Regions from separate parts of the Herbaspirillum sp. GW821-FHT09A12 genome, predicted to be linked through region 3. Evidence: predicted binding sites of a transcription regulator. Region 3 holds the regulator's gene; each other region holds the start of a gene.

What was found. Region 3 encodes sigma-54, which starts transcription at its own class of promoters, with help from an activator protein. Its sites were predicted from a motif close to TGGCANGNAANCTGCTTT; they were not measured.
Positions count from the first base shown of each region.
Region 1: a site for sigma-54 is predicted at 2,837-2,854, ahead of urtA (urea ABC transporter substrate-binding protein). Genes of this name have one in related genera too.
Region 2: a site for sigma-54 is predicted at 6,346-6,363, ahead of prpB (methylisocitrate lyase). Genes of this name have one in related genera too.

Region 1 is NZ_JBWKPR010000009.1:151,341-161,899, forward strand. It holds gene AC07N6_RS18035 (FadR/GntR family transcriptional regulator) at 1-17, opposite strand, end outside; gene AC07N6_RS18040 (Bcr/CflA family multidrug efflux MFS transporter) at 282-1,523, opposite strand; gene AC07N6_RS18045 (ferritin-like domain-containing protein) at 1,757-2,584, shown strand; gene urtA (urea ABC transporter substrate-binding protein) at 2,909-4,162, shown strand; gene urtB (urea ABC transporter permease subunit UrtB) at 4,401-6,017, shown strand; gene urtC (urea ABC transporter permease subunit UrtC) at 6,014-7,156, shown strand; gene urtD (urea ABC transporter ATP-binding protein UrtD) at 7,153-8,031, shown strand; gene urtE (urea ABC transporter ATP-binding subunit UrtE) at 8,036-8,734, shown strand; gene AC07N6_RS18075 (urease accessory protein UreD) at 8,909-9,832, shown strand; gene AC07N6_RS18080 (urease subunit gamma) at 9,902-10,204, shown strand; gene AC07N6_RS18085 (urease subunit beta) at 10,227-10,547, shown strand; gene ureC (urease subunit alpha) at 10,552-10,559, shown strand, end outside.
Region 2 is NZ_JBWKPR010000013.1:8,865-19,423, forward strand. It holds gene AC07N6_RS20460 (arsinothricin resistance N-acetyltransferase ArsN1 family B) at 1-10, opposite strand, end outside; gene AC07N6_RS20465 (porin) at 96-1,121, opposite strand; gene AC07N6_RS20470 (propionate--CoA ligase) at 1,328-3,214, opposite strand; gene AC07N6_RS20475 (hypothetical protein) at 3,508-3,936, opposite strand; gene prpC (bifunctional 2-methylcitrate synthase/citrate synthase) at 4,113-5,279, opposite strand; gene prpB (methylisocitrate lyase) at 5,366-6,256, opposite strand; gene prpR (propionate catabolism operon regulatory protein PrpR) at 6,570-8,228, shown strand; gene AC07N6_RS20495 (MFS transporter) at 8,531-9,814, shown strand; gene ntrC (nitrogen regulation protein NR(I)) at 9,939-10,559, opposite strand, start outside.
Region 3 is NZ_JBWKPR010000007.1:159,313-169,871, reverse strand. It holds gene lptA (lipopolysaccharide transport periplasmic protein LptA) at 1-224, shown strand, start outside; gene lptB (LPS export ABC transporter ATP-binding protein) at 226-966, shown strand; gene AC07N6_RS16495 (RNA polymerase factor sigma-54) at 1,062-2,552, shown strand; gene hpf (ribosome hibernation-promoting factor, HPF/YfiA family) at 2,697-3,068, shown strand; gene grxD (Grx4 family monothiol glutaredoxin) at 3,328-3,639, shown strand; gene AC07N6_RS16480 (UbiX family flavin prenyltransferase) at 3,680-4,264, shown strand; gene AC07N6_RS16475 (SDR family oxidoreductase) at 4,348-5,106, opposite strand; gene mdeB (alpha-ketoglutarate dehydrogenase) at 5,283-7,958, opposite strand; gene AC07N6_RS16465 (Lrp/AsnC family transcriptional regulator) at 8,224-8,703, shown strand; gene AC07N6_RS16460 (response regulator) at 8,782-9,291, opposite strand; gene chrA (chromate efflux transporter) at 9,503-10,559, shown strand, end outside.

The DNA.
Region 1 (10,559 bases), on a different contig from region 3:
ATGTTGGGCATGCTCATGGATGCAATCCTCTCCCGGCCTGACTGGTCAGACCGCGACAGCGGGATCAGCAATTAGCGTGCCAAACGCCGGCGAGCCATGGCGCGGGAAAATGCGGGGGCCGATGCCGCGGATGCGGGCCGTCCAGCGCCAAGAATGTGCGCGCCAGGGAAGGCGTGCGCCAAGTTGGGAATGCCGCAGGCGAGGCGCGCATCCGCCGCCCGCAAAAGAAAACGCCGCTGTCACCAGCGGCGCTCTTCACTTCAACTACGGGTCGGCTCAGGTCATCGCGGCGCCACCGCCGGCGCCGCAGTCTCATGCTTGGCCACCAGGTGATACAGCAGGAACGCCGATATGCCGCATACCGCCATCACCGTCACCAGCGGCAGGGCCGTGCCGTCATGCCACAAGCTCATCGCCACACCTGACAGCACACCCATGCCGAATTGCAGCGTCCCCATCAATGCCGCCGCGGTGCCGGCCTGGCGGCCCTGGTGCTTCAAGGCGACGGCCGTGGCGTTGGGGCCGGTGAAACCGTAGGCGGTAAGAAAACCGAAGAAGCCGACCAGCAGCAAAGGCAGGCTTTCCTGGCCGGCCGCCACCATCAGCGCCACGAACAGCGACAGGCCGGCCGGCAGCCACAGCACGCGGCCCAGCACGCGCTCGGCCGAGCGCTTCATCACCAGCCGCGCATTGACCTGCGAGGCGGCGATCAGGCCGATGGCGTTGGAAGCGAAGACGAAGCCGAAGTACTGCGGCTTGATGCCATGCAGCTCGATGATCACGAACGGGCCGCCGGCGATGTAGGCGAACATGCCGGCCTGCACCAGGCCGCCGCACAGCACGTAGGCCATGAATTGCCTGTGGCGCAGCAGCCCCCAGTACTGGCGCAGCGTGCGCCCCAGGTGCAAGGGCTCGGCCTGATGCACGTCGACGGTCTCGGTCAGGTACTTGCGGGTGCCGACCAGGCACAGCAGGCCGAAGATGGTCAGCACCACGAAGATGCCGCGCCAGCTCGCCGCCACCAGCATGATGCCGCCGATGAACGGCGCCAGGATAGGCGCCAGGCCGAACACCAGCATCAGCATCGAGAAGGCCTTGGCCGAGCCCTCGGCGCCCATGCGGTCGCGCACCATCGCGCGCGGGATCACCATGCCGGCGCTGCCGCCCAGGCCCTGGAAGAAGCGCAGCACGATCAGCGTCTCGATGTTTTGCGCGAAGACGCACAGCAGCGAACAGATGAAATACAGCGTGATGCCGAAGAACAGCGGCGGCTTGCGGCCGAAGCGGTCGGACAGCGGGCCGTAGAACATCTGGCCCAGCGCCAGGCCGACCAGGAAAGTGGCCAGCGTGAGCTGGACCAGGTTGGTGCCGACGTTAAGGTCTTGCGCAATGGCGGTGAAACTGGGCAAGTACATGTCGATGGCCAGCGCGCCCATCGCGGTGAGGGCCGCGAGCACCGCCAGCCATGGGGGGAATTTGCCCGTCGAGAGCGATGTGTCTTGCGAGGTTTCTTTGGTGCGCATGGGGAATTCGGTGGACGGCCGTATATTGACGGCCGGTGGAGTGAGGCCTGCCATTATAGATCCTCGGCCGTTTTCCTTCAGGCAAGGGGCAGCCGGCCACGGCTGACATAGGCCTGACAATCGACCTAAATGCGCGGCCGGCATGCAAAGAAACGCAAGGCGACGACCATTGCCTGAACCAAAGATACCGCGCTGCATCATACCTTGATGCCAACCACGCCGAGGAAAAGCAGATGAGCGCACGCCGTGAAGAAAAAACCCACTGGACCGTCGACGACATCGACTTCGCGCGCATCGACACCGCGCGTGCCCGCAAGGATGAGAATCTGTTCTACCTCGTGGCCTGCGCTTCCTTCATCGAAAGCGGCTCCGACCTCTATACCCACAACCTGGTCGAGTATTACCGCGGCGATGACGAGGTGGAAAGCTGGCTGCGCGAACAATGGGAACGCGAGGAACTGCAGCACGGCGCCGCGTTGCGCGCCTATGTGGCCTACGTGTGGCCGGAGTTCGAGTGGGAACGCGCCTATACGAGCTTCCTTGATGAGTATTCGCAATATTGCAAGGTGGAACTGCTGGAACCCACCCGCGCGCAGGAGCTGGCCGCCCGTTGCGTGGTCGAGACCGGCACCGCGACTTACTACCGGGCGCTGGCGCGCGCCACCGATGAGCCGGTATTGAAGCAACTGGCCGGGCTTATCGCCAACGATGAGGTGAACCATTACAAGCATTTCTACCAATATTTCCGGCGCTACCGCAGCCTGGAAAAGATCGGCCGTTCGCGCGTGCTCGGCACGCTCGGCCGGCGCACGCTGGAACTGAAGAACGAAGACGCCGACTGCGCCATCCGCCATGTGGTGAAAGTGCACCGCCCGGACCTGGCCGCCGATCCGGAGCGCCTGAAGGAGCTGACCTCCCGGATGAGCCGTACGGTACGCATCAACCTGAAGCCGGAAACCACGATCAAGATGATCATGCGGCCGCTGGAGCTGCCCGTCATGGTGCAAAACATGATCGAATTCCCGATCCGCCAGTTCATGCAGCGCGTACTGCTGCGCTGAACCGCCGCCCTCCCGCCAAGCCGGCATGGCGCGAAGACGGTGGTTCGCCGTGCCGGCTTGGCCTGCCGCCGCGCGCCCCAATTTCGCACACAGACCAGCGCCAGCTTGGTGAAGGCGAGGGCAAGATTCTTGCCTTGCCGCAAAAATATCCCGAATTTGGTGCGGAAATTCACGCACATTGGCAACAATGTTGCCCCTCCCTCGCCCTCCCACGCCCCGCTTTGATGCATGCGGCCACCCGCGCCCCATCATTGGCACGCATTCTGCTAAAGCCACAGGGCAGTCAGAAAAACTCTTCCAACTCTATTCTCTGAGGGAGCAACCATGTCACGTCGTACCGTACTGAAAGCAACTGCACTTGGCGCATTCGCACTGGCCGCATCGTCCTGGCTTCCGTCCGCCTTCGCCGCGGACACCATCAAGGTTGGCATCCTGCACTCCCTCTCCGGCACCATGGCGATCTCGGAAACCTCGTTGAAGGACGTGGCGCTGATGACCATCGATGAAATCAACGCCGCCGGCGGCGTGATGGGCAAGAAGCTGGAACCGGTGGTGGTCGACCCGGCTTCCAACTGGCCGCTGTTCGCCGAGAAGGCGCGCCAGCTGATTTCGCAGGACAAGGTTTCGGTGGTGTTCGGCTGCTGGACCTCGGTGTCGCGCAAGTCGGTGCTGCCGGTGTTCAAGGAATTGAACAGCCTGCTGTTCTACCCGGTGCAGTATGAAGGCGAAGAGTTGGAGAAGAACGTGTTCTACACCGGCGCGGCGCCGAACCAGCAGGCGATCCCGGCCACCGAATACCTGATGTCGAAAGAAGGCGGCGGCGCCAAGCGCTTCGTGCTGCTGGGCACCGACTATGTCTATCCGCGCACTACCAACAAGATCCTGCGCGCCTTCCTGCACAGCAAGGGCGTGAAGGACTCCGACATCGACGAGGTCTACACCCCGTTCGGCCACTCCGATTACCAGACCATCGTCGCCAACATCAAGAAGTTCGCGGCCGGCGGCAAGACCGCGGTGATCTCGACCATCAACGGCGACTCCAACGTGCCGTTCTACAAGGAACTGGGCAACGCCGGCCTGAAGGCGACCGACGTGCCGGTGGTGGCGTTCTCGGTGGGTGAAGAGGAACTGCGCGGCGTCGACACCAAGCCGCTGGTGGGCCACCTGGCGGCCTGGAACTACTTCGAATCGGTGAAGAACCCGGTCAATGCCGCCTTCATCAAGAAGTGGAAAGCCTACGCCAAGGCCAAGGGCCTGCCCAACGCCGACACCGTGGTGACCAACGACCCGATGGAAGCGACCTACGTCGGCATCTACATGTGGAAGCAGGCCGTGGAAAAAGCCAAGTCGACCGACACCGACAAGGTGATCGCGGCGATGGGCGGCCAGACCTTCAAGGCGCCGTCCGGCTACACGCTGGAAATGGACAAGACCAACCACCACCTGCACAAGCCGGTGATGATCGGTGAAATCAAGGCCGACGGCCAGTTCAACGTGGTCAACAAGACCAAGACCACCATCCGCGCGCAACCGTGGAGCCCGTATATCCCGGGCAACGAAGGCAAGCAGAAGATGTAATTGCAGTCATGGCGCCGGGGTGCGCCTTCGATACGCGGCTACGCCGCTACTCAGTCCGAACGGGATCTGTTATACCCACCGTCCGTTCGGACTGAGTAGCCGCAACGCGGCATATCGAAGGCGCACCGCCAGCCCAGCGGTCACCCCACCACGACAAAACAGCCGCTTCCCGCTGTGCCTGCCGCCCACCGTCCGGCATATCGCCCTACGTCCGGCAGCGCCGGGACCAGAACCAAAAATGAAAACAGCCTTCAAGCTCTTACGCGCGATGCTCGCGATGTGGCTCTGCGCACACGCGCTGGCCGCCGGTGCCGCCATCGCACCGGATCTGTTGAAACCCTTGGGAGGAGACGATCCCGATGCCCGCATCGAGGCGGTCAATAAGATTGCCGCACTCGCCAATGACGATGCGGTGAAGATCCTCAATGCCTTGAACAGCGACGCGCTGTACGCCACGCCGGCCGGCGAGGTGCTGATCGTCGACGATGCCGGCAACGCCTTCAATCCGGCCACCGACCAGACCGGCCCGGCGCCGGACGATGCCGAGGGCATCACCGTCAACAACCGCCTGCGCGGCGCGGTCGAAGGCGCGATGTCGGGCCTGAAACTGCTGTCCCAGGAGCGCAACATCCGCCTGGCGGCCGCCGCCGACCTGCTCAAGAATGCCGATCCGGCGCAGCTGCCGCTGATCGAAAAGGCATTGGCCAAGGAAACCGATCCGCAGATCAAGGACGTGCTGCAGCAAGTGCAGGCCACCGCCAACCTGCATGCGCCCGATCCCGCCACCCGGCGCGCCGCGGTGAAAACCCTGGGCGACACCACCAACGCATCGCTCAAACCCGCGCTGCAACAGATGCTGGCCAAAAATCCCGACGGCAGCTACCTCGAACCCGACGAAGGCGTGCGGATCGAGGCCGTGCGCACGCTGGCGGCGCTGGAGCGCCACCTGTCGATCGTCGATTTCGCCGGCAAGCTGTTCTACGGCATCTCGCTGGGCAGCGTGCTGCTGCTGGCGGCGCTGGGCCTGGCCATCACCTTCGGCCTGATGGGCATCATCAACATGGCGCACGGCGAGCTGCTGATGATCGGCGCCTACACCACCTATGTGTGCCAACTGGTGTTCCGCAAATACTTCCCCGGCGCCATCGACGCTTATCTCGTGGTGGCATTGCCGGCGGCGTTCATCGTCGCCGGCGCGGTCGGCATCGCGCTGGAGCGCCTGGTGATCCGCTGGCTCTATGGCCGTCCGCTGGAAACCCTGCTGTGCACCTGGGGCATCAGCCTGATGCTGATGCAGGGCGTGCGCTCCATCTTCGGCGCGCAGAACGTCGAGGTCGCCAACCCGAGCTGGATGTCGGGCGGCGTCACCGTGCTGGGGTCGCTGGTGCTGTCCTACAACCGCATCGTGATCGTGTTCTTCGCGCTGTTCGTGGTGTTCGCGGTGTGGCTGATCCTCAACAAGACGCGCCTGGGCCTGTTCGTGCGCGCGGTCACGCAGAACCGCCGCATGGCCTCCTGCGTGGGCGTGTCCACCGGCAAGATCGACATGATGACCTTCGGCCTGGGCTGCGGCATCGCCGGCCTGGGCGGCGTGGCGCTGTCGCAGTTGGGCAACGTCGGCCCCGATCTCGGCCAGGGCTATATCGTCGACTCCTTCATGGTGGTGGTGCTGGGCGGCGTCGGCCAGCTGGCCGGCACCGTGATCGCGGCATTCGGCCTCGGTGAAGTCAACAAGTTCCTGGAACCGGTGGCCGGCGCGGTATTGGCCAAGATCGCCATCCTGGTGTTCATCATCGTCTTCATCCAGAAGCGTCCGCAGGGACTCTTCGCACTCAAGGGAAGGAGCGTGGAATGAACACCATGATCATGCGACCCTCTTTATTTTCGAAGCCCGCCTGGAGCGGCATCGTGGTCTGCACCGTGATCCTGGCGCTGCTGCCGATCTGCAACCTGGCCTTCCCCGAGGGCAGCGCGCTGCATGTGTCGGGCTACACCATCGCCCTGGTCGGCAAGTTCATGTGCTATGCCATGGCGGCGCTGGCGCTGGACTTGGTGTGGGGCTATACCGGCATCCTGTCGCTGGGCCACGGCGTATTCTTCGCGCTGGGCGGCTATGCGCACGGCATGTACCTGATGCGCGCCATCGGCCGCGACGGCGTGTACCAGAGCAACCTGCCGGACTTCATGGTGTTCCTCAACTGGAAGGCCTATCCCTGGTACTGGTGGATGACCGAGCACTTCTGGTTCGCCATGCTGCTGGTGGTGCTGGTGCCGGGCCTTTTGGCTTTCGTGTTCGGCTACTTCGCCTTCCGTTCGCGCATCAAGGGCGTGTACTTCTCGATCATCACGCAAGCGATGACCTTCGCCTTCATGCTGCTGTTCTTCCGCAACGACACCGGCTTCGGCGGCAACAACGGCTTTACCGACTTCAAGCGCATCCTCGGCTTCACCATTACCGCGCCGGGCACCAAGGCGGCCATCTACCTGGTGACGCTGGCGCTGCTGTTCGGCGCGCTGTTCGTGTGCCGCATGATCGTCACTTCCAAGCTGGGCCGGGTGCTGCAGGGCGTGCGCGACTCCGAGTCGCGCCTGATGTTCATCGGCTACAACCCGCTGTGGTTCAAGCTGTTCGTGTGGACGCTGTCGGCCGTGATCTGCGGCATCGCCGGCGCCCTCTACGTGCCGCAGGTGGGCATCATCAATCCCTCGGAAATGTCGCCGGCCAACTCGATCGAGATGGTGATCTGGGCGGCGGTGGGCGGACGCGGCACGCTCCTGGGCCCGATCATCGGCGCGTTCACCGTCAATGGCCTCAAGAGCTGGTTCACCGCGGCTTTCCCCGACCTGTGGCTGTATGCGCTGGGCCTGATCTTCATCCTGGTCACGCTGTTCCTGCCGCAGGGCATCGTCGGCCTGATCCAGAAACTGAAAAAGCGCGACGCGCAACCCGCGCCGGCCGCCGAAGGCGAGGCCGCGACCAAGGAGGCAGCATGAGCGCAATCGAACCGGGCAAGGCGCCCAGCGCCCCGGCCGGCATCGGCGGCCTGGGTGGCAATGTCGACACGCCGCACGCCGACCACGGCGCGTCCTACGAACGCATCAAACCCGAAGGCGTGGACACCACCCACGGCGCCATCCTCTACCTGGAAAACATCTCGGTCGTGTTCGACGGTTTCCGTGCCATCAACAACCTCAACCTCGACATCTCGGTGGGCGAACTGCGCTGCATCATCGGCCCCAACGGCGCCGGCAAGACCACCATGATGGACGTGATCACCGGCAAGACGCGACCGACTGCCGGCACCGCCTTCTTCGGCCAGAGCATCGACCTGACCCGGATGACCGAGTACGAGATCGCGCACGCCGGCATCGGCCGCAAGTTCCAGCGCCCTACCGTGTTCGAGCAGCACACGGTGTTCGACAACCTGGAGCTGGCGATGAAGATGGACAAGCGCGTCAAGACCACGCTGTTCGCGCGCCTGTCGTCGGAACAGATCGGCAAGATCGAGGAGATCCTCAAACTGATCCGCTTGAACGGCCAGGAAAACCGCCTGGCCGGCCTGCTCTCGCACGGCCAGAAGCAATGGCTGGAAATCGGCATGCTGCTGATGCAGGAACCGCAATTGCTGCTGCTGGACGAACCGGTGGCCGGCATGTCCGATGCCGAAACCGTGCGCACCGCCGAACTGTTGAACGAGTTGCGCGGCAAGCATTCGATCATGGTGGTGGAGCACGACATGGGTTTCGTCGAGGAGATCGCGCAGGGCGGCAAGGTCACGGTGCTGCATGAGGGTTCGGTGCTGGCCGAGGGCAATATGCAGCAGGTGCAGTCCAACGAACGCGTGATCGAAGTCTATCTGGGGCGTTAACACTATGCTGCAAGTCAACCAACTGAACCAGTACTACGGCGCCGCGCACACGCTGCGCGGGGTGTCGCTCAATGTCGAAAAGGGCAAGTGCCTGTCACTGCTGGGACGCAACGGCGTGGGCAAGACCACGCTGCTCAAATGCCTGATGGGCGTGCTGCCGGTGGCCAGGGGCAACGTCACGTTCGACGGCCACGACATCACCAAACTCAAGCCGCACCAGCGCGCCAAACTCGGCATCGCCTATGTGCCGCAGGGCCGCGAGATCTTCGCGCGCCTGACGGTGGAAGAGAACATGCTCATGGGCATGGCCACCCAGTCCGGCCGCAAGGCCTCGGTGATCAAGGGCGAGGTCTACGAGCTGTTCCCGGTGTTGAAGGAAATGCTGCACCGGCGCGGCGGCGACCTCTCCGGCGGCCAGCAGCAGCAACTGGCGATCGCCCGCGCCTTGCTGGCCGAGCCCAAGCTGATCATCCTGGATGAACCGACCGAAGGCATCCAGCCTTCGATCATCAAGGATATCGGCCGCGTCATCAGCCTGTTACGCCAGCGCGGCGATATCGGCATTTTGCTGTGCGAACAATATTTCGATTTCGCGCGCGAGCTGGCCGACACCTTTGCCGTGATGTCGCGCGGCGAAGTGGTGGCGGCCGGCACGCAAGACCAGATGGATGACGAGAACGTCAAGAAACACCTGGCGGTGTAACGCCGGCGGTCCCGCCGCCGCGCATGCCGCTTCGGCAAGGCATGCGTTTTTGCGGCAGGTCTGCTATAACAACGCATCTTCATGCCGTGCGCGCAGGGAGCATTCAACTTCCCGGCGCGCGGCGTTGCCGCCCGTTCTGAATTCCAGCCCGAACTCCAGCATTGTCGTCTTTGTATGAAACGCATTCCCGGCCAAGCCGACACCGCCAGCACGCCCCCGCTCCTTCCCGTCGCCGTGACCGGAGGGAGCGCTGCGCACGCTGAACCAAAGCACGCGCCGGACCACGCCCGCCTGCTGCTGGGCTTCACCGATGACGCCGGCACCACGCGCCTGACGCGGCGCCAGCACTTCGGCCCGCTGCGCGTGCAAAAGCCGCTGTATCCGGAGACGCCCGCGGTGTGCCACGCCATCATCGTGCATCCGCCCGGCGGCATCGTCGGCGGCGACCAGCTGGCGATCACGGCCGAGCTTGGCGACGGCGCCCATGCGCTGCTGACCACGCCGGGCGCCGGCAAGTGGTACCGCGCCAATGGCGGCGTCTCACGCCAGGCGGTGTCGCTGCAGGCCGGCGCCGGCGCGACGCTGGAATGGCTGCCGCAGGAAACCATCTTCTTCGATGCCGCCGACGTGCGCATGGAACACGAGGTCGAACTGGCCGCGGATGCCGCCTATATCGGCGCCGAGATCCTGTGCTTCGGCCGCACCGCCTCCGGCGAGCGCTTCGACAGCGGCAGCGTCGGCCAGCGCACCGCCATCCGCCGCGGCGGCAAGCTGGTATGGTTCGAACAAGGCAAGCTGCAAGCCGAAACCGGCGCCATGCACGGCCCACTGGCGCTGGATGGCCAGACCGTGTGCGCCACCCTGGTCGCGGTGGGCGACGGCATGGACAATGCCTTGCTGGGCGCCTTGCGCGAGACCATCGGCGCGCTGGCGCTGGAAGGCCGCAGCGGCGCCACGCTGATGAAGCAGGTGCTGGTGGCGCGCTACATGGGGCAATCCAGCCAGGCGGCGCGGCAATGGCTGCACGCTGCATGGCATGTGCTGCGCCCGCCACTCATGCGGCGCGATGCCGCCATACCGCGCATCTGGAATACCTGAATACACAAGAAGCATCCAACCGTAGAACATTCGTAGAACCTGAAGGCCGCAAGCCGGCCGGGAGCCAACATGGAACTGACACCAAGGGAAAAAGACAAGCTGCTGATCTTCACCGCGGCGCTGCTGGCCGAACGCCGCCGCGCGCGCGGGCTGAAGCTCAACTATCCGGAATCGGTGGCGCTGATCACCGCCGCCATCATGGAAGGCGCGCGCGACGGCAAGACCGTGGCCGAGCTGATGTCGGAAGGCGCCACCATCCTCACGCGCGCCGATGTCATGGAAGGGGTGCCGGAAATGATCCCCGATATCCAGGTGGAAGCCACCTTCCCGGACGGCAGCAAGCTGGTGACCGTCCACCATCCGATCCCTTGAATTTCTGACACAGGAGCACGCCATGATCCCAGGCGAAATGCTGGTCGAGCCCGGCGACATCGAACTCAACGTCGGCCGCGCCACCACCACCATCACCGTGGCCAACAGCGGCGACCGGCCGATCCAGGTCGGTTCGCATTTCCACTTCTATGAGACCAACCCGGCGCTGCTGTTCGAGCGCGACGCGGCCTATGGCATGCGCCTCAACATCGCCGCCGGCACCGCGGTGCGTTTCGAGCCGGGCCAGCAGCGCACGGTCGAGCTGGTGGCGCTGGCGGGAGAGCGCCGCGTCTATGGTTTCAACGCGCTGGTGATGGGCGGCCTCAAGCAACGGAAAGGGTAAGACGATGAGCAA
Region 2 (10,559 bases), on a different contig from region 3:
GATTGGGCATGATGGTCGGGGGAGCGTGGCGGCAAAGCAGGTAGTTTAACCAAAAGCGGCCCGCCACGCATGCCCGGCCCCGGCCCTGCCGGCCATCAGAAGCGATGCAGCATGCCAACGTTGAGGCCGACCTGGCTGCCGCTTTCCGAATACAGCCGGGACGAATTGCCGACGCCGATCGGATCGCCGCAGGGTATCCAGGCATAGGCTGCCGTGGCATACAGCTCGGTGCGCTTGGACATCGTATGCTTGAGGCGGGTGGCGAAGAGGTTGGGATTGCCGTTGCGGCCCATTGCGGCATTCCTGACATCGACGTGGTAATAACCGAACGCCAGGGTATTGCGGACATCCAATGGCATGGACAGCCCCAGCCAGATAAAGTCGCTGCGCCGGTCGGGGCGATCGCCGATGCCATGCTTGACGTGGCGGCGGTAACCGGCGTAGGACTTCAGCTTGCCGATCGGCGCCACGCCGGACAACGATACGTTTCCCGCACGGCTGTAGCCGCGCGCCAGGGTATCGCTGTTTTCCCGGTCGTAGGTCAGCGTCCAGCCGAAACCGGCATGGCGGTAATCCAATGCGGCGGAATATTTGGCGCCGGCCGATGCCTGGCCTGCCACTTCGCCCAGGCCGTAACTGGCGCCGAAGCGGTAAGGGCCGCTACGGCCTTCATACTTGATCTGATTCGATACCCGCCCCAGCGTACCGTCGCGCCGCCCGCCCCGCAGGTGCGTGCTGACGCCCGACCACGAGTAATTGCGGCCAATCGCATCATTGAGCTTGAAGTCGCCGGTGGTGCTGTCGCTGCGCCCCAGCGACAAACGCCCGTATGCGCCGGCAATGCCGACGTTGGCCTGGCGGTTAAATATCGAACGCGGATCCGCCATGCCTCCGGTATCGGGGCGAAAACCGCTTTCCAGCTGCACGAAGACCTTGTTGCCGCCGCCCAGGTCTTCTTCCGCGCGCAAGCCGATGCGCGAAGAGGAAGTGCCGCCCGGATGCATGCGCAAGATGGCGCCGCCATTCTGGCCCGCATTGTTGATGTATTCGACGCCGACGTCGATCCGGCCGTACAGCGTCACGCCAGAAGGATTGGCCGCGGCCGCGGGCGCCGCCGGCATTGACAGGAAAACGGCACATGGCAGTGCCACGCCGGAAAAGAGAACATTTCGCATCAGATTCGTCCATTGATTAAGGAAACGTCCGGCGCTGCAAACGCAGGGCCGGACGCGAATCGATGCTAAGAAGACTATGTGACCACCCGGTTACCGCCCGAGCCGCCAACGGCAATCTTTATACAACTCTCAAATCTTTTTCAATACATGTACTAACCGCGCCACGCCGCTTTCACCTGCTCCAGCGCCGCCGGGTCTTCAATGGTCGGCAGATCGCCCGGATCGCGCCCTTCGCAGATGGCCTGGATGGCCCGGCGCAGCAGCTTGCCCGAGCGCGTCTTGGGCAGCAGGCCGACGAACAGCACGCGGGATGGCCGCCCGACGGCGCCGATCTGCCGCTCCACCACGCCCATGATCTCGCCCTCCAGCGTCAGCTTCTGCTGCGGCGTGGCGGCGGCATCGGCATGCTTGAGGATGACGAAGGCGTAGGCCGCCTGCCCCTTGAGCTGGTCTTCCACGCCGACCACCGCCACTTCCGAGACATTCGGATGGCTGGAAATGCTCTCCTCGATTTCGCGCGTGCCCAAGCGGTGGCCGGCCACGTTGATCACGTCGTCGGTGCGGCCGAGGATGAAGTAGTAGCCGTCCGCATCGCGAATGCCCCAGTCGAACGTGGAGTAAGTCTCGCGCGCGAAGTTGCGCCAGTAGGTATTGACGAAGCGCTGGTCGTCGCCGTACACGGTCTGCATGCAGCCCGGCGGCAAGGGACCGTCGATCACCACCACGCCCTTTTCATTGGCGCCGCATGGCTGGCCGCTGGCCTCGTTGATGATGGCCATCTTGTAGCCGGGCATCGGCACGCCCGGGCTGCCCAGCCGCGTGGGCTTGTCATCCACGCCGCGGGCGATGGAGATGATGGGCCAGCCGCTCTCGGTCTGCCAATAATTGTCGATCACCGGCACGCCCAGTTCGCCGGCGATCCAGCTGGAAGTGGTTTCATCCAGCGGCTCGCCGGCCAGGTAGAGCGCCTTGAGCGACGAGGTGTCGTGCTTCTGCATGCATTCCGGCGGCTGCTTCTTCAGCACGCGGATGGCGGTCGGCGCCGAGAACATGCGCGTGACCTGGTATTTTTCGACGATGCTCCACCAGATGCCGGCATCGGGCCGGATCGGCAAGCCTTCATAGAGCACCGTCGCCATGCCATGGATCAGCGGGCCGTAGACGATGTAGGAATGCCCGACCACCCAGCCGATGTCGGAGGTGCAAAAGTAAGTCTCGCCGGGATTGCCGCAGAAGATATGTTGCATCGACGATGCCAGCGCCACCGCATAACCGCCGACATCGCGCTGCACGCCCTTGGGCTTGCCGGTGGTGCCCGATGTGTAGAGGATGTAGCTGGTCTCGTTCGATTCCAGCCAGGTTACCGGCACCTGCGTTGCCAGGTAGCGCTCGCGCAGCGGCGCGTAATCGACGTCGCGCTCAAGCGTGCGCGGCATTTCCGCCAGGCCGCGATCGGCCAGCAGCACATGCGCCGGCTTGTGCGCCGCCAGCCGGATGGCCTCATCGAGCAACCCCTTGTAGGGGATCACCTTGCCGCCGCGCGAACCGGCATCGGCCGAGACGATCAGGCGCGGCCTGGCATCGTCGATGCGCGAAGCCAGGCTGTTGGAGGCGAAACCGCCGAACACCACCGAATGCACGGCGCCGATGCGCGCGCAAGCCAGCATGGCGAACACCGCTTCGGCAATCATCGGCATGTAGATCAGCACGCGCTCGCCGCGCGCCACGCCCAGCGACTGCATGGCGGCGGCCATGGCCATGACCTCCTGCTGCAATTCGGCGTAGGTATAGGTGCGCTCGCTGCCGGTCTCGGTGGAAATGGTGATCAATGCGGGCTGCTGCGCCCGCTGCGGAAGATGGCGGTCGACCGCGTTGTAGCAGAGATTGGTCCGGCCGCCGATGAACCAGCGCGCAAACGGCGGCTGCGAATAATCCAGCGTTTGGGAGAACGGCTGCTCCCAGTGGATGCGTTCGGCCTCCCTGGCCCAGAAGAGCTCCGGCTGCTCGATCGACTGCTGATAGAATTCCTCGTATTGCATGACGTCTCCTCATGTCTTCGAATTGGAATCTGTTATTTGCCCGCTGTTGTTTGTTGGTGTTGCGGGCATCGCGACGATGACCACAGTGTGGCATCGCAAACTTACTTGCTGCTGAATAGCATGTTGCTCATTTGCGTGCGGCCGAAGCGGACAGCGGCGCGCGGCGCCGCATCCGATACCCGCAAACAGGCATCAGGCATCAGGCATGGAGATCGGGCGGCGAACGCCGCCCGGGAAGGAAAGGCGCGCATCCGTTACCCGTTACCCGACGAATGCGCCAACCGGAGACGGACTTACCTGGCCTTGCAGTCGTTGGCGAGCTGCTGCCCGATTTTGGAATTGAGCAACATCGACTTGGACGGAATCTGGATCCACACCAGCCCTTCGCTCTTGTTCTCCAGGCGTACGGCGCCGGTCGATGTGCCGACCGGGTTCATCAGGTACGAATTGCCCTTCCACACCAGCGTGACGCCGTCGGTGACGCGGCCATCCATGCGCAGCTCCACCTTGTTGCCCAGCTCGCAGTTGAAGTTGCCGGTGACCAGTTGCGTGGCCCAGGTGGGCTGGCTGGCGGCCGGCGCCTTGATAATCTGGGGCAGCACCGGCTTGGTGTCGGTCACCGGCATTTTTTCCGAAGCGCAAGAGGCCAGCACGGCGGCGGCGGCCAATACGGAACAAGACTTGAAGACGAAGGAGAGGCGCGAAGCGTTCAATACGGTCATCGGGATATCCAGGAGATAGTCAGATCCGGATACCGCAATGCAGCGAACCGGATCGGGAATGGCAAAACTGATCCGACCGCATCTTAACAATTAATTGCAACTCGCTCGACTTCTTCGCACGCTTGTTACAAATATCCACAACGGCCGGCGACGCATGGGTCGCCGGCAGGCGCTCCTTACTTGCGCTTGGAGATGGGCACGAACTTCAGGTCTTCCGGGCCGACATAGTTGGCCGACGGGCGGATGATCTTGTTGTCGACGCGTTGCTCGATGATGTGCGCGGCCCAGCCCGAAGTGCGGGCGATCACGAACAGCGGGGTGAACATCGCGGTCGGCACGCCCATCATGTGGTAGGACACGGCCGAGAACCAGTCCAGGTTGGGGAACATCTTCTTGATGTCCCACATCACCGTTTCCAGGCGTTCGGCGATGTCGAACATCTTGGTCGAGCCGGCGTCCCTGGACAGCTTGCGCGCCACTTCCTTGATCACCTTGTTGCGCGGGTCGGAAATGGTGTAGACCGGATGGCCGAAACCGATCACCACTTCCTTGTTCTCGACGCGGCGGCGGATGTCGGCTTCGGCCTCGTCCGGGTTGTCGTAGCGCTTCTGGATCTCGAACGCCACCTCGTTGGCGCCGCCATGCTTGGGGCCGCGCAGCGCGCCGATGGCGCCGGTGATGGCCGAGTACATGTCGGAACCGGTGCCGGCGATGACGCGGCCGGTGAAGGTGGAGGCGTTGAATTCATGTTCGGCGTACAGGATCAGCGAAGTGTGCATCGCCTTTTCCCATTGCGCGGACGGCTTTTCGCCATGCAGCAGGTGCAGGAAGTGGGCGCCGATCGAATCATCGTCGGTCTCGACTTCGATGCGCTTGCCGTTGTGGCTGTAGTGGTACCAGTACAGCAGCATGGAACCCAGCGACGCCATCAGGCGGTCGGCGATGTCGCGCGCGCCGGGGGTATTGTGATCGTCCTTCTCGGGCAGCACGCAGCCCAGCGCGGAGACGCCGGTGCGCATCACGTCCATCGGGTGCGAAGCGGCGGGCAGCCATTCCAGCGCCGCCTTCACATTGGCCGGCAGGCCGCGCAGCGCCTTCAACTTGGCCTTGTAGGCGCGCAGTTCGGCCGCGGTGGGCAGCTTGCCGTGCACCAGCAGGTGGGCGATCTCTTCGAATTCGCAGCTATCGGCCACGTCCAGGATGTCGTAGCCGCGGTAATGCAGGTCGTTGCCGGTCTTGCCGACGGTGCACAGCGCGGTGTTGCCGGCCGTCACGCCGGACAGCGCCACGGATTTCTTGGGCTTGAAGGCGCCGGCTGCCGGGGTTGTCTGCTGCTCGCTCATCGTGTTCTCCTCAGGGGTATCGGTTATGTATTGCTTATGCGTTGATGGCGCCCGGCTGGCCGCGCGCCATGTGATGACGTTTTCTCTTATTTGCTCTTCTGCTGCGCGAACAGCGCATCGAGCTTCTGCTCGTAGGTGTGGTAATCGATGCGATCGTACAACTCCATGCGCGTTTGCATGGTGTCGACCACGTTCTTCTGCGTGCCGTCGCGGCGGATCGCGTTGTAGACGTTCTCGGCCGCCTTGTTCATGGCACGGAAGGCCGACAGCGGATACAGCACCAGGCCGACGTCGGCGCCCTTGAGTTCATCTACGGTAAACAGCGGGGTCGAGCCGAACTCGGTGATGTTGGCCAGGATCGGCACCTTCACCGCATTGGCGAATTTCTTGTACATCGCCAGGTCGGTGATGGCTTCCGGGAAGATCATGTCGGCGCCGGCTTCGACACAGGCCACCGCGCGCTCGATGGCCGCCTCCAGGCCTTCGACGGCCAGGGCATCGGTGCGCGCCATGATCACGAAATTGTCATCGGTCCGGGCATCGACGGCGGCCTTGATGCGATCCACCATTTCCTGCTTGCTAACGATTTCCTTGCCGGGGCGGTGGCCGCAGCGCTTGGCGCCGACCTGGTCTTCGATGTGGATGGCGGCGGCGCCGAACTTGATCATCGACTTGACGGTGCGGGCGACGTTGAAGGCCGAGGCGCCGAAACCGGTATCGACATCCACCAGCAACGGCAGGTCGCAAACGTCGGTGATGCGGCGCACATCGGTCAACACATCGTCGAGATTGGAGATGCCCAGGTCGGGCAAGCCCAGCGAGCCGGCCGCCACGCCGCCGCCGGACAGGTAGATCGCGCGAAAGCCGGCGCGCTTGGCCAGCAATGCGTGGTTGGCGTTGATCGCGCCGATGACCTGCAGCGGGGATTCTTCCTGGACGGCCTTGCGAAATGCTGCGCCTGCGGAGTGGAGAGCCATGGTGACACCTTCTGGATGGGTTGCTGGATACGCTGGACCGGGCGCCAGGCAATCGCGGCGACGTTTCAGCGGACAAACTGGCAGACTGCATTGCAACGCCCGTGCCACACCCCGGATCGAAAAGCGAACCCCGCCGACGGCCTCCTCCCGCCCCTGGTTCCAAACGAAGCAAAATCAATGACTTAGGGGATTCCTTTCCCTAGCCATAACGCGACAGAGACTTGTTTCCCATGCTTAGATCGGACAGCGAAATGGTTTCATATGTGTTACATTTTTGTTTCATGAAACACCAAATGAAACACATCATCTTCCAATGAAACGCCCTGCCTATCGCGATGCCGACCGCCCGGCCGACAAACCCGTCATCTGGACGGTATCGGTTTCCCGCCTGTCCGAGCTGTTCCGCGACATCACGCTGGAGTTCGACGAGCTGGCCGACATCGAGCCCATCCACCTGGGCTTCGACGACGCGGTGCGCCACATCCGCGAACGACTGGCGACCGAGCGCTGCGACGCGGTCATCTCGGCCGGCTCCAACGGCGCCTACCTCAAGAGCCGCCTGCCGGTACCGGTGATCGTGGCCTGCGCCAGCGGCTTCGACGTGATGCAGGCGCTGGCCCGCGCCCGCAAGCTAACGCCGCGCATCGGCCTGATCACCTATCAGGAAACCATGCCGGCGCTGGCCGAATTCCAGCAGATGTTCGGCCTGGACATCGTGCAGCGCACCTATGCCACCGAGGAAGACGCGCGCGCCCAGGTCAATGATCTCAAGGCCGCCGGCATCAAGGCCATCGTGGGCGCCGGGCTGATCACCGACCTGGCCGAGGAAGCGGGCCTGCAGGGCGTATTCATCTATTCCTCGGCCTCGGTGCGCCAGGCGTTCGAAGACGCGCTGGAACTGGCGCGCCTGACCCAGCTGGAATCCACCCGCGGGCGCAGCCTGCCGGTGGCCGATACGCTGCGCGCGCGGCATCACATCAACGACCTGCGCGGCGAGTCGCCGGCGATGGAAATCGTCCGCCAGTCGATCACACTGTTCGCGCGCTCGCCGGCCACCGTGCTGATCCAGGGCGAAACCGGCACCGGCAAGGAACTGGCGGCCCAGGCGATCCACCGCGCCCATCCGCTGATGCAGGGCAAGGTACAGGCGGCGCATCCCTTCGTGGCGGTCAATTGCGGCGCGCTGGCCGAGTCGCTGCTGGAGTCCGAGCTGTTCGGCTACGAGGAAGGCGCCTTCACCGGCTCGCGCCGCGGCGGGCGCGCCGGCCTGTTCGAAGCGGCCAACCGCGGCACGCTGCTGCTTGACGAGATCGGCGAAATGCCGCTGCCGTTGCAGACGCGCTTGCTGCGAGTGCTGGAAGAACGCGAGGTGGTGCGGGTGGGCGGCACGCGCCCCATCCCCGTGAATGTGCGCATCATCAGCGCCACCCACTGCGACCTCGATGCGCGCGTGCGGGAAGGCCGTTTCCGCGCCGACCTGTATTACCGGCTGGGCGTGTTGCGCCTGCAACTGCCGCCGCTGCGCGAACGCCGCGAAGACATCGCGGCGCTGGCCGAATGGCACCTCAAGCACGCGCTGGCGGCGCTGGATGTGCGCCCGCACGCCAACCTGCACGCCGAGATCGCGCATTGCGCGCCGCTGCTGGCCGGGTACGCATGGCCGGGCAATGTGCGCGAGCTGCGCAACATGATGGAAAGGCTGGCGCTGTTTCTCGCCGCCGAACCGCTGCAGGCATTGACGCCGGCACTGATACAAGGCGTCGCGCCTGAAATCGCCGCGGCCGGCCTCCGGCAAGCGATGCCGGCGCCATCGCCATCGTCGGCGGCGTTGCCAGAACCGGCGCTGCCGGACATCCGGACGATCCTGCAGCGCTGCGGCGGCAACCGGGCGGCGGCGGCGCGCCAACTCGGGATCAGCCGCACGACGTTGTGGCGCAAGCTGAAAGAGGCCGGCGAATCCGAGCTACCATGACGACATGGCAACGGCGCCCCGCCGGCAAACTCATCAATCAGCTCGCCGTCGCCTGGCCGTAAATTATTTACGCCGCATGGAATTTCAAACACCTTCCCAGCGCCTGATAATCGGGCGCTTGCGCTTCTTGACAGCAAGTTCGCCCGCCGCCTATGCTCGGCCGCTGTAGCGGCTAGAGCCCTCAGTCGGCACGACTTGCCAAGCCAGGCGACGGCTGTCGGCCCCTTCCTGCAAGGCCCTGTCGCTCAGGGCGCTACTGCGCATTTTCATCCACAGGCGTCATTCAAAAAAAGGGAAGAACCATGACCACAACAACCGTTTCACCGACGGCCGAACATACGCATCCGCAGGCCAGGCGCGCCATCATTTCCTCGTCCATCGGCAATGCGCTCGAATGGTTCGATATCCTGATCTACGGCGCCTTCGCGGTCGTCATCGCCAAACAGTTCTTCCCGACCGGGAACGACACCGTCTCGCTGCTGCTGACCTTCGGCACCTTCGGCGTCTCCTTCTTCATGCGTCCGCTGGGCGCGGTGGTGCTCGGCGCCTACTCCGACCGCGTCGGCCGCAAGTCGGCACTGATGCTGTCGATCATGCTCATGACCATCGGCACCGCGCTGATCGCGTTCATGCCCAACTATGAAAGCATCGGCCTCTTGGCTCCGGCCGGCATCGCGCTGGGCAAGATGATCCAGGGCTTTTCCGCCGGCGGCGAATTCGGCAGCTCGACCGCCTTCCTGGTGGAACACGCGCCGCACCGCCGCGGCTTCTTCTCCAGCTGGCAGGTCGCCAGCCAGGGCGTGAGCCTGCTGCTGGCGGCCATCTTCGGCGCCGTGCTCAACAACATGCTCACAGCCGACCAGTTGGCCTCGTGGGGCTGGCGCGTGCCGTTCGTGTTCGGCCTGCTGATCGCGCCGGCCGGCATCTACATCCGCCGCCACCTGGACGAGTCGCCCGAGTTCAAGGATTCCACCGAGAAGACCGATGCTCCGCTGCGCGACACCTTCTCCAGCCAGAAGCTGCGCCTGCTAATCGGTTCGGGCAGCGTGATCATGGCCACCGTCTCGGTCTACCTGTCGCTGTACATCCCGACTTACGCGGTCAAGCAGCTCAGCCTGCCGGCATGGTCCTCGTTCGCCGCCATGTCGGTGGCCGGCATCATCATGGCGCTGGGTTCGCCGCTGGTGGGCGCCTGGTCCGACAAGATCGGCCGCACCCCGTTCATGATCGCCAGCAGCGCGCTGTACATCGTGCTGACCTATCCGATGTTCGTGTTCCTGACCAACTCGCCGGGCTTCCTACAATTGCTGTTGCTGCAGACCGTGATCGGCGTGCTGATGACCATGTACTTCGCCGCGATGCCTGCATTGCTGGCCGATATCTTCCCGGTCGCCACGCGCGGCACCGGCATGTCGCTGGCCTATAACATCGCCGTGACCATCTTCGGCGGCTTCGCCGGCCTGATCATCACCTGGCTGATCGACTTCACCGGCAACAAGCTGTCGGTGAGCTACTTCGTGATCTTCGGCGCCGTACTGAGCCTGTTGGCCAGCCTGTCGGCGCGCCTGGTGCTGCGCCTGCGCTGACGGCCTCGCCGGGCCGGCCTGCAAATGGCTGGCCCGGCGCACCGATGGCGCCCAGGCAGCGCCAATGAAAATGGCCCGCATCGTTGGATGCGGGCCATTTCTCTTTTCGGCAACGCCGTGCGGCTCAATCGTCTTCGGCGCCGCCGATGCCCAGTTCCTGGATCTTGCGGGTGATGGTATTGCGTCCGATCCCCAGGCGCACCGCCGCGTCGTTCTTGCGGCCATGCGTGTGCTTGAGCGCGATCTTGATCAGCGCCGCCTCGAACTGGCGGCCCAGGATGTCCATCACCTCCGGCTGTTCCTGCGCCAGCATGTGCGCGGCTTCGGCTTCCAGCAGGGAAATCCAGTTGGCGTGGCTGGCTTCGGCAGGCGCCGGGTAGCCGGCCTCGCCGCCCGCCGGCTGCGGCATGGCCGCCGAGGCCGGGGCCGACAGCGTCTGCGCCGGCTGCGGCGCATGCACGCGCTCTTCCACCAGGTCCTGCGGCAGGTCCTTGATCTCCACCGTCTGGCCGGGCGCCATCACGGTGATCCAGTTGCACAGGTTTTCCAGCTGGCGCACGTTGCCGGCGAACTCCAGCTGCGACAGGAACTGCATCGCCTGCGGCGACAGGCGCTTGGCCTCCACCCCCAGTTGACGCGCGCTCTGCGTGAGGAAGTGGCGCGCCAGGATCGGAATGTCTTCGCTGCGCTCGCGCAGGCTGGGCAAGCGCAGGCGGATCACGTTCAGGCGATGGTACAAGTCTTC
Region 3 (10,559 bases):
ACCGCGCGCACATCCAACGCATGGACGGCAAGCGCATTACCGACGAGGTCAACGGCGAGTTCATCTCCTACGACAGCCGCGCCGAATTCTATTCGGTCAACAATACCGCTTCGGGTGAAAGCAAGCCGGGCGCGGGCCGGATCACCGCGGTGATCCAGCCCAAGAATCCGCCTGTCCAGCCGGCGCCGTCAACGCAGCCGGCCCAACCCGGAAAGGACCAGTAACATGGTGAGCTCGCTGGTGGTCCGCGGACTGAAGAAAAGCTATGGCGCGCGCCAGGTGGTGCGCGACGTGTCGATGGAAGTGCAGAGCGGCGAAGTGGTCGGCCTGCTGGGGCCCAACGGCGCCGGCAAGACCACCTCGTTCTACATGATCGTCGGCCTGGTGCCGTCCGACGGCGGCGAAATCGACCTGGATGGCGCGGCCATCTCAAGCCTGCCGATCCACAAGCGCGCCACGCTGGGCCTGTCCTACCTGCCGCAGGAAGCCTCGGTATTTCGCAAGCTGACGGTGGAAGACAATATCCGCGCCGTGCTCGAGCTGCGCCAGGAAAACGGCAAGCCGCTCTCGCGCGACGAAATCGAAGGCCGCCTCAACAACCTGCTGCATGAACTGCAGATCGAGAAGCTGCGCGACAGCCAGGCGCTCTCGCTGTCGGGCGGCGAACGGCGCCGCGTCGAAATCGCGCGCGCGCTGGCGACCGATCCGCGCTTCGTGCTGCTGGACGAGCCGTTCGCCGGCATCGACCCGATCGCCGTGATCGAGATCCAGCGCATCGTGCGCTTCCTCAAGGAACGCGGCATCGGCGTGCTGATCACCGACCACAACGTGCGCGAGACGCTGGGCATCTGCGACCGCGCCTACATCATCAACCAGGGAACGGTGCTGGCCAGCGGCAGCCCGGACGACATCATCGCCAACGAATCGGTGCGGCGCGTCTACCTGGGCGAACATTTCCGCATGTGAGCGCCCTGCGCCAGGCCACGCCAGCGCAGCGCACGACATGCAACGCACGACAAAGCAGCACGTAACAAGCCGGCCACGCGGCGCCTGAAAGCCAGATGAAACAGTCCCTCCAGTTACGCACATCGCAGCACCTTGCATTGACGCCGCAATTGCAGCAGTCGATCAGGCTGCTGCAATTGTCTACCCTGGAACTGCATCAGGAACTGGAACAGATCCTGTCCGACAACCCGCTGCTCGAGCGGCTTGACGACGCGCTCGACAATTCGGTGCGGCTGCTGGCCGACGGCGCCCTCTCCGCCTCGCCCTCCAGCGGCGTGGCCGACAGCGCCGGCGAAAGCGGCGCCGAGGCCCCCGCGCCCGCAAGCGACGGCGAATCCAGCCTCGACTACCAGGACAACACGCCTGAGGGCAGCGTCAGCGGCGAATCCGAATGGAGTTTCGACGATGTCGCGCGCAACGGCAAATCATCCGACGATGAGGATGCGCGGCCGCAACTGGAAGCGCACCAGACCACGCTGCGCGAACACCTGGTGGAACAGATCCGCGTCACCGCCCGCACGCTGCGCGACCGCGCGCTGCTGGAGCTGCTGGCCGATACGCTGGACGACAACGGCTACCTGGACGAGCCGCTGGAAGATATCCTGTCGCACCTGCCCGAAGAGCTGGGAATCGATCTTGAAGAGCTGTCGATCGCGCTCAAGCTGCTGCAAAGCCTTGACCCGGCCGGCGTCGGCGCGCGCAGTCCCAGCGAATGCCTGGCGCTGCAGATCCGCCGGCTGCCCGGCGTGCCTTTCGTCACGCGCAAGCTGGCGCTGAAGATCGTCGAGGATTACCTGCCGCTGTTCGCCCAGCGCGACTTCAACAAGATCAAGAAGGCGCTCGACTGCGACGACGAAGACCTGCGCGAAGCCCAGGCCGTCATCCGCCAATGCCGGCCGCACCCGGGCGCCGAATTCGCCCGCGACGCCTCCGACTATGTGGTGCCGGACGTGATTGTCAAACAAACAAAGAACGGCTGGCAGGTCACGCTCAACCATGACGTGATGCCCAAGCTGCGCGTGAACGCGATGTATGCGAGTGCGCTCAAGCAATCCAAAGGCGAAGTTTCACTCACATCGCAGCTGCAGGAAGCGAAGTGGCTGATCAAGAATATGCGCCAGCGCTTCGATACGATTTTGCGAGTTGCACAAGCTATTGTCGAACGTCAAAGAAACTTCTTTTCACATGGCGCAGTTGCCATGCGCCCCCTTGTGCTGCGCGAAATTGCTGATACACTGGGTCTACACGAGAGCACTATCTCGCGTGTGACAACTCAGAAATACATGCTCACGCCACACGGCATGTTCGAGTTGAAATACTTCTTCGGTAGCCATGTCGCGACCGAAACCGGAGGTGAAGCCTCCTCCACCGCGATACGGGCACTGATCAAACAACTGATAGGAGCCGAAAACCCGCAGACCCCATTATCCGACAGCAAGATTGCGGATATGCTGGCAGAACAAGGCATGGTGGTCGCGCGACGGACTGTCGCAAAATACCGCGAAGTGCTGAAGATTCCACCAGTCAATCTCCGCAAATCCCTCTGAGTTTTTCCTCGGTTTTTCTGTAGTACTTGCAGCCGTCGCTGTGTTCAGGCAAGCATTCATGCCCTCAGACACAAACGCTGTACTCTCTCCAGGCGTATGGATGAGATGCACGAACCTCCAGTGACTTCACGATAGGAGTGTTGTATGAATCTGACCATTAGTGGACACCACCTCGAACTGACCCCCGCCATCCGGGAATACGTGCAAAGCAAGCTGGCACGAATCAAGCGCCATTTCGACAATGTGATCGACATCAGCGTCATCCTGAGCGTAGATAAACTGACAGAAAAAGAAAAAAGACAGAAGGCGGAAATCAACGTCCATATCAAGGGGAAGGATTTGCATGCGGAAAGTATCGCCCACGATCTCTACGCGGCCATTGATGCATTGATCGACAAGCTCGATCGCCAGGTCATCAAGCACAAGGATCGTCTGCAAAACCATCATTCGATGGCCAAGAGGCTGCCGGAAGACAGCGTTTCGGGCGCGGCGGCAAGTGCAAGCGCAAGTGCATAGCGGATAATGATCCGCCAACGACGGGGTCGTACCAGGCCCCGTCAATGAGGAAAGGGCGCGAAAGCGCCCTTTTTCATTTCCGCCGGCTTTCTTGCCCACGGGAACGTCCCGATGGAAATGGCCGCCGGGAAACATTGCAAATAATTCAAATGATTTACGCGGCCGGGCACAACATGGGCGCCTTCCGCAACCATGTTTCAAACGCGGATGGCGGCTTTTTCATATAATGTCGGCAATCACCATTTTTTAAGGCATAGCCATGAGCGACGTTCAATCCTGGATCAAGGAAACCGTGACCCAAAACCCTGTCGTGCTGTTTATGAAGGGCACCGCGCAATTCCCGCAATGCGGCTTCTCCGGCAAGGCGATCCAATTGCTCAAGGCCAGCGGCGCCGAGAACATCGTCACCGTCAACGTGCTGGAAAGCCCCGACGTGCGCCAAGGCATCAAGGAATATTCGAACTGGCCGACCATCCCCCAACTGTACGTGAAGGGAGAATTCGTGGGCGGTTCGGACATCATGAACGAAATGTACGCATCGGGTGAACTGCAAACCCTGATCAAGGGCTGAGCCCCGGCCACGCCGTATTGACTCCTCTCATTCCCGCCACATGCCGCGCCAACGCCTGATCGTCGCCATCACCGGCGCGACAGGCGCGGTCTATGGCGTGCGCCTGCTGGAACACCTGCGCGGCCACGCGCAGGTTGAAACGCACCTGCTGATCTCGGACGCCGGCGTACTCAACATCCACCAGGAACTCGACCGCAGCCGCAAGGATATCGAGGCGCTGGCCGACGTGGTCTACAACGTGCGCGATGTCGGCGCGGCTATCGCCAGCGGCTCCTTTGCGTCAGCCGGCATGGTGGTGGCGCCATGCTCGATGAAAACGCTGGCGTCGGTGGCCCATGGCCTTTCCGACAACCTGATCACGCGCGCCGCCGACGTGGTGCTGAAGGAACGCCGCCGCCTGGTGCTGATGGTGCGAGAAACGCCCTTCAACCTGGCCCACCTGCGCAACATGACGGCGGTGACCGAGATGGGCGGCGTGATCTTCCCGCCGCTGCCCGGCTTCTACCATCGGCCCTCCTCGATGGAACAGATGGTCGACCATACGCTGGGGCGCGTGCTTGACCTGTTCGGTCTGGCGCACCAGCTCACGCCGGAATGGCAAGGAATGAAACCCGCATCGGACTGAACCGGCAGCGTAACGCATGCCCCAAACGAAACGCGCCGCAGGAAAACCTGCGGCGCGTTTTTCTTATTGCAGACCAACAGTGATCAACCGCGGCCGATGTAAGGCATCTTGGTCGCCATCACCGTCATGAACTGCACGTTGGCGTCCAGCGGCAGGCTGTCCATGTAGAGGATGGCACGGGCCACATGCTCGGCATCCATGGTCGGCTCCACCTTGGTCGAACCGTCGGCCTGCAGCGTGCCCTTCTTCATCAGCGTGGTCATGTCGGTCGAGGCGTTGCCGATGTCGATCTGGCCGCAGGCGATGTCGTACTGGCGGCCGTCCAGCGAGGTGGCCTTGGTCAGGCCGGTGATGGCATGCTTGGTCGCGGTGTACGACGCCGAGAACGGGCGCGGCGCGTGCGCCGAGATCGAACCGTTGTTGATGATGCGGCCGCCGCGCGGCGACTGCTCCTTCATGATGCGGAAAGCTTCCTGCGTGCACAGGAAGACACCGGTCAGGTTGATGTCCACCGCCGACTTCCACTGTTCCACCGTCAACTCTTCCAGCGACACCGGCGGCGCGAAGATGCCGGCGTTGTTGAACACCATGTCGAGACGGCCGAAACGCTCCTTGGTCTTGGCGAACAGGTTCTTCACCGAAGCCGGATCGGTGACGTCGGCGGCGACCACCAGCGCGTTGGCGCCATGCTCGCCGGCCAGCTTCACGGTCTCTGCCAGCGCATCCTGGCGGCGGCCGGCCAGGGCCACGCCATAGCCGTCGCGCAGCAGCGCCAGGGTGATCTGCCGGCCAATGCCGGAGCCCGCGCCGGTGACCAGCGCAATTCGTTTCGGTGCTGCCATTGTGTCTACTCCTGTCTGATCTTGTGGGTGAATGTCAATGCGCCAGCGCGGCCGTAAAAAAAAGCCGCCTGTTGCGCACAGGCGGCTTTCACTATAGCAAACGCGGCGCGCCGCTTCGATGAGAGATTTTCAATCCCCGCGCCGGCATTCATGCATGGGCCGGCGCCGGCATGCGCTCACACCGAGGAAGACAGCGGCTTGCCGGTATCGATCCCCAGCGTCGATGCGGCAGCCTGCAATTTGGCGCGGTCGTCGCCGAACACTTCGGTCAGCGCGGTATAGGCAATCCAGCGCGCATCGATCTCGAAGAAATCGCGCAGGTTGACCCGCGTATCGCTGCGCCCGAAACCATCGGTGCCCAGCGTGACATACCTGCCCGGCACGAAGGCGCGGATGCTTTCAGGCAGCGTGCGGATGTAATCGCTCACCGCGATCACCGGCGCATCGCTGCCTTGCAGTTGCTGCGTCACATACGCTTGCGCAGCGCCGCCGGCCAGGCGCTGCTGACGCTGCGCGGCCACGCCGTCGCGCGCCAGCTCGATGAAGCTGGTCACGCTCCACACCTCGGCGTCGATCTGCCAATGCTTTTCGAGCAGCGCGGCGGCGGCTACGGTTTCCTTCAGGATCGGGCCGGAACCGAGCAGGCGCGCCTGCGGCTTCGCCTTCCTGCCCAGGCAATACATGCCGCGCAGGATGCCTTGCTCGACCCCGGCCGGCATGCTCGGCTGCGCCTCGTTCTCGTTGGTCACGGTGACGTAGTAGAACACGTCGTCATTGCGTTCCAGCATGCGGCGCATGCCGTCGTCGACGATCACCGCCAGCTCATACGCATAGGCCGGATCGTAAGACACGCAGTTCGGGATCGACGCCGCCACCACATGGCTGCTGCCGTCCTGGTGCTGCAAGCCTTCGCCGCCCAGCGTGGTGCGCCCCGAGGTGGCGCCGATGAGAAAGCCGCGTGCGCGCTGGTCGGCCGCGGCCCAGATCAGGTCGCCGATGCGCTGGAAACCGAACATCGAGTAGTAGATGTAGAACGGCAGCATCGGCGTGCCGTGCACCGAGTAGGCGGTCGCCGCCGCCGTCCATGAAGAGATGGCGCCGGCTTCGGTGATGCCCTCCTCCAGGATCTGGCCGTCCTTGGCTTCGCGGTAGTAGAGGATGGAGCCGATGTCTTCCGGCTCGTACAACTGGCCCTGGGAAGAATAGATGCCGACCTGGCGGAACAGGTTGGCCATGCCGAAGGTGCGCGCCTCGTCGGCCACGATCGGCACCACGTACCGGCCGAACTCCTTGTCCTTCAACAGGTTGCCGAGCTGGCGCACCAGCGCCATGGTCGACGACATTTCCTTGCCCTCGGCCTCCAGCGCGAACTTGCTGTGCGATGCCATCGGCGGCACCGCGCGTTTGGCATCGCCGGCCTGGCGGCGCGGCATATAGCCGCCCAGCGCGGCGCGACGCGCATGCAGATGCTTCATCTCGGCGCTGTCGTCGGCCGGCTTGTAGAAGGCCAGCGAGCGGCATTGCTCATCCGACAGCGGCAGCTTGAAGCGGTCGCGGAATTGCAGCAGGCTTTCTTCATCCAGCTTCTTTTGCTGGTGGGTGGTCATCTTGCCTTCGCCGGCCGCCCCCATGCCGTAACCCTTCTTGGTCTGCGCCAGGATCACGGTCGGCTGGCCGCGATGGCTGGCGGCGGCCTGGTAGGCCGAGAAGATCTTCTTCATGTCGTGGCCGCCGCGGCGCAGGCGGTTGATCTCTTCATCGGTCAGCGTGGCGCCGATCGCCTGGGTGCCGGGCGTCTGGCCGAAGAAGTGCTCGCGGTTGAAAGCGCCGTCGTTGGCGGCGAAGGTCTGCAACTGGCCATCGACGGTGCGGTTGAGCGCATCGACCAGCTCGCCGTCCTTGTCGCGCGCGAACAGCGCATCCCAGTCCGAGCCCCACAGCAACTTGACCACATTCCAGCCGGCGCCGGCGAACAAGGTCTCCAGCTCATCGACGATGTGACCGTTGCCGCGCACCGGACCGTCCAGGCGCTGCAGGTTGCAGTTGACCACGAAGATCAGGTTATCCAGCTTCTCGCGCGAGGCCAGCGAGAGCGCCGCCAGGGATTCAGGCTCGTCCATCTCGCCGTCGCCGAACACGCCCCATACCTTGCGGTTCTGGTCCTGCAACAGACCGCGATGCTCCATGTAGCGCAGGAAACGCGCCTGGTAGATCGCGTTGATCGGGCCGATGCCCATCGAGCCGGTGGGGAACTGCCAGAACTTGGGCATCAGCCAGGGATGCGGATAGGACGACAGGCCCTGCTTGCCGGCGCGCTTGGCTTCTATTTCACGGCGGTAGTAGCCGAGGTCCTCTTCGGACAGCGCGCCTTCCAGGAACGCGCGCGCATAGATGCCCGGCGCCGAGTGCGGCTGGAAATACACGATGTCGCCGGCGAACTGGTCGTCGCGTGCGCGGAAGAAATGGTTGAAGCCGACTTCGAACAGGTCGGCCGCCGAGGCGAAGCTGGCGATGTGGCCGCCCAGCTCGCCATAGGAGCGGTTGGCGCGCACCACCATGGCCAGCGCGTTCCAGCGCATGATGCTGGCGATGCGCTCTTCGATGGCCTGCGCGTCGGAGCCGCCGGGGAAAGGTGGTTCCTGTTCAGGACGGATGGTGTTCAGGTAAGGGGTATTGCGCGCATCGCGCCAGTTGATGCCGTGTTGCCGGGCGGCGGCCGACAGCCGGGAGAGCAGGAAGCGCGCCCGCTCGGGGCCGGCTTCGGCCAGCACGCTTTGCAGCGCCTCCAGCCATTCCTGGGTTTCCTGGGCATCGATATCAATATCGCGGGCAATACCATTGGCTGACGACATCTCCACTTCCTGATCTCCTGTTGTTGCAATGCAGGCCGAATCGAGGCCATTGCTACGCAAATCTATGCAAAGAGACAAAAAGCCGGTAAAACACAGGCCGCGCCATTGATCTCCTCACGCCGGACGCCTTATTCAGCGTTTTTATTCATGGTTGGCTTACGATACGCCTGATGCTCCGGCATGAGTCACTTAAAATGAGAAGTTGTCATACAATATTCAGCATCACATGCTGAAAAATTGAAACTTACAGAATTAAATTTCGATAATGGAACTAGATACCACCGATTTGCGGATCCTGAACATCCTCCAGGAGAACAGCTCGATCAGCAATCTGGAACTCGCCAGCCGCATCAACCTTTCCCCCTCGCCGACCCTGGCGCGCGTCAAGCGCCTGGAGACCGAGGGCATCATCTCGCGCTATGTGGCGCTGGCCGATCCCTACCTGCTGGGCTTGAAGGTCAACGTGTTCGTCAAGGTGATCCTGGAGCGCCAGGGCGCCGAAGCGCTGGCCCAGTTTGAAAGCGCGGTGAGCGCTTTCGATGAAGTCATGGAAGTGTATCTGATGACCGGCGACGAGGATTACCTGCTGCGCATCGTCGTGCCCGACCTGCTGACGCTGGAACACTTCATCGTCGACCACCTGACCAAGATCCCCGGCATCAAGAACATCCGCTCCAGCTTCGCGCTCAAACAGATCAAGTACAAGACCGCGCTGCCCACGCCCAAGATCAAGACCAAGCGCTGAACGGCAGCGCACCGACAGCAAAGACGCAGATAAACAAAAGGGCCTCGCGGCCCTTTTGTTTGCGTCATGCGCAATCATTCAATCGACAACAGGCGGCTTTCTCCACTGTGTCGCAGGGCGCATCCAGTCGCCCGGACGCGCCTTGCCCGACACCGGCGCGCCATCGGCCGCCTGCCCCTGAGGCAGGCACCAGCGCCGATAGAACTCGGCAATACAGCGCGCATACCGTTCGGCATCCACCGGCTTGGGCATGTATTCGGTAGCGCCGGCGGCCAGCGCCGCGGCTTCCCCCTCCATATCGCATGAAGGGAAAACCACCACCGGAACATCGGCCAAATGCGGGTCGGCGCGCAATTCCCGCAACACCTCCAGGCCATCGCCGCAGTCCAGGTCGGACTCCAGCAGGATCAGCGACGGCAACGGACCGTCGCTGGCGCGGCGGCGCTGCTGCAACAGGCAGCGGCGGGCCGTCGCCGCATCGGAACACACCTGGAAGGAACAACGCAGATTGCCCCGCCAGAGCGCGAAGCGAACCAGATCGGCAGCCTCGGGACTGGCATCAATCATGACAATACTGGGGAAATCCATACCTGCACATCCTGTAAAACGCAAAGAAACTGCCGGCTTGAACCGACTTCAATGTTTTACAGGAGTCCGGGCATCCACGGCATCGGAAATTTCCTGAGCGACAAGATTGCGCGCTTTCAGAGCGGCAATACTTGCCCTTCATGGACGATAATGGCGACGATTGATCGGTGCATGGTCACGACGCCTGCTTCGCTTCCCCAATGACGGCCACATGGACTCAAACCCAAAAAAATCAGCCAACGATCACGAGAGTATCTGTGGCCTGTTCCTCATTTTCCTTCGTCTTGGCCTCACCTCGTTTGGCGGCCCGATTGCCCATCTCAGCTACTTCCACAATGAATTCGTTACCAAAAGACGATTTCTCTCTGAGCGGAGTTACGCGGATCTGGTCGCTTTATGCCAATTCCTTCCCGGCCCTGCCAGCAGCCAGGTCGGCATTGCCATTGGACTGCTCCGGCATGGCTATCCTGGCGCAATAGCGTCTTGGGCTGGCTTTACCTTGCCCTCAGCCATTGCATTGATACTGTTTGCCCTTGGCATTTCCCATTTCGGGACACTCGTTCCGCCAGAAGCATTGCATGGCTTGAAGGTCGTTGCCGTGGCGGTAGTTGCGCAGGCTGTGTGGGCAATGGCGCGCAATCTATGCACCGATGCCGCCCGCATCTCCATCATGGCTGTTGCCGCATGTATCGCCCTGCTCCTGCCCAACGCATTCGGCCAGTTGACCGTCATCGCAGCAGCCGGACTGATCGGCATGCTGGCGTTCAAGCCCGGCGCTGCGCACGCCCATGAATCTTTGCCGCTGCGCGTAAGCCGCCGGGCAGGCGCCTGCCTGTTGCTGCTCTTTGCCTGCCTGCTCATCGGCCTTCCCATATTGGCCGCTTCGTTCCCGCATGGCGCCATTGCCGACATCAGTTCGTTTTTCCGCGTAGGTTCACTGGTTTTCGGTGGCGGCCATGTCGTTCTCCCATTGCTCCAATCCGAAGTGGTGCCGTCAGGGCTGGTCGATAACGATACGTTCCTGGCCGGTTATGGCGCCGCCCAGGCCATCCCCGGCCCGTTGTTCACATTCGCCGCTTTCCTGGGCGCATCCATGAATGCCTCCCCTTCCGGATGGGCTGGCGGCCTGATTTGCCTGCTGGCGATATTTGCCCCGTCGTTCCTGCTGGTGGCCGGCGCCATTCCCTTCTGGGACAGCCTGCGCGGAAATTCCCGCATGCAGGCCGCCCTCTCCGGCGTCAATGCTGGCGTGGTCGGCCTGTTGCTGG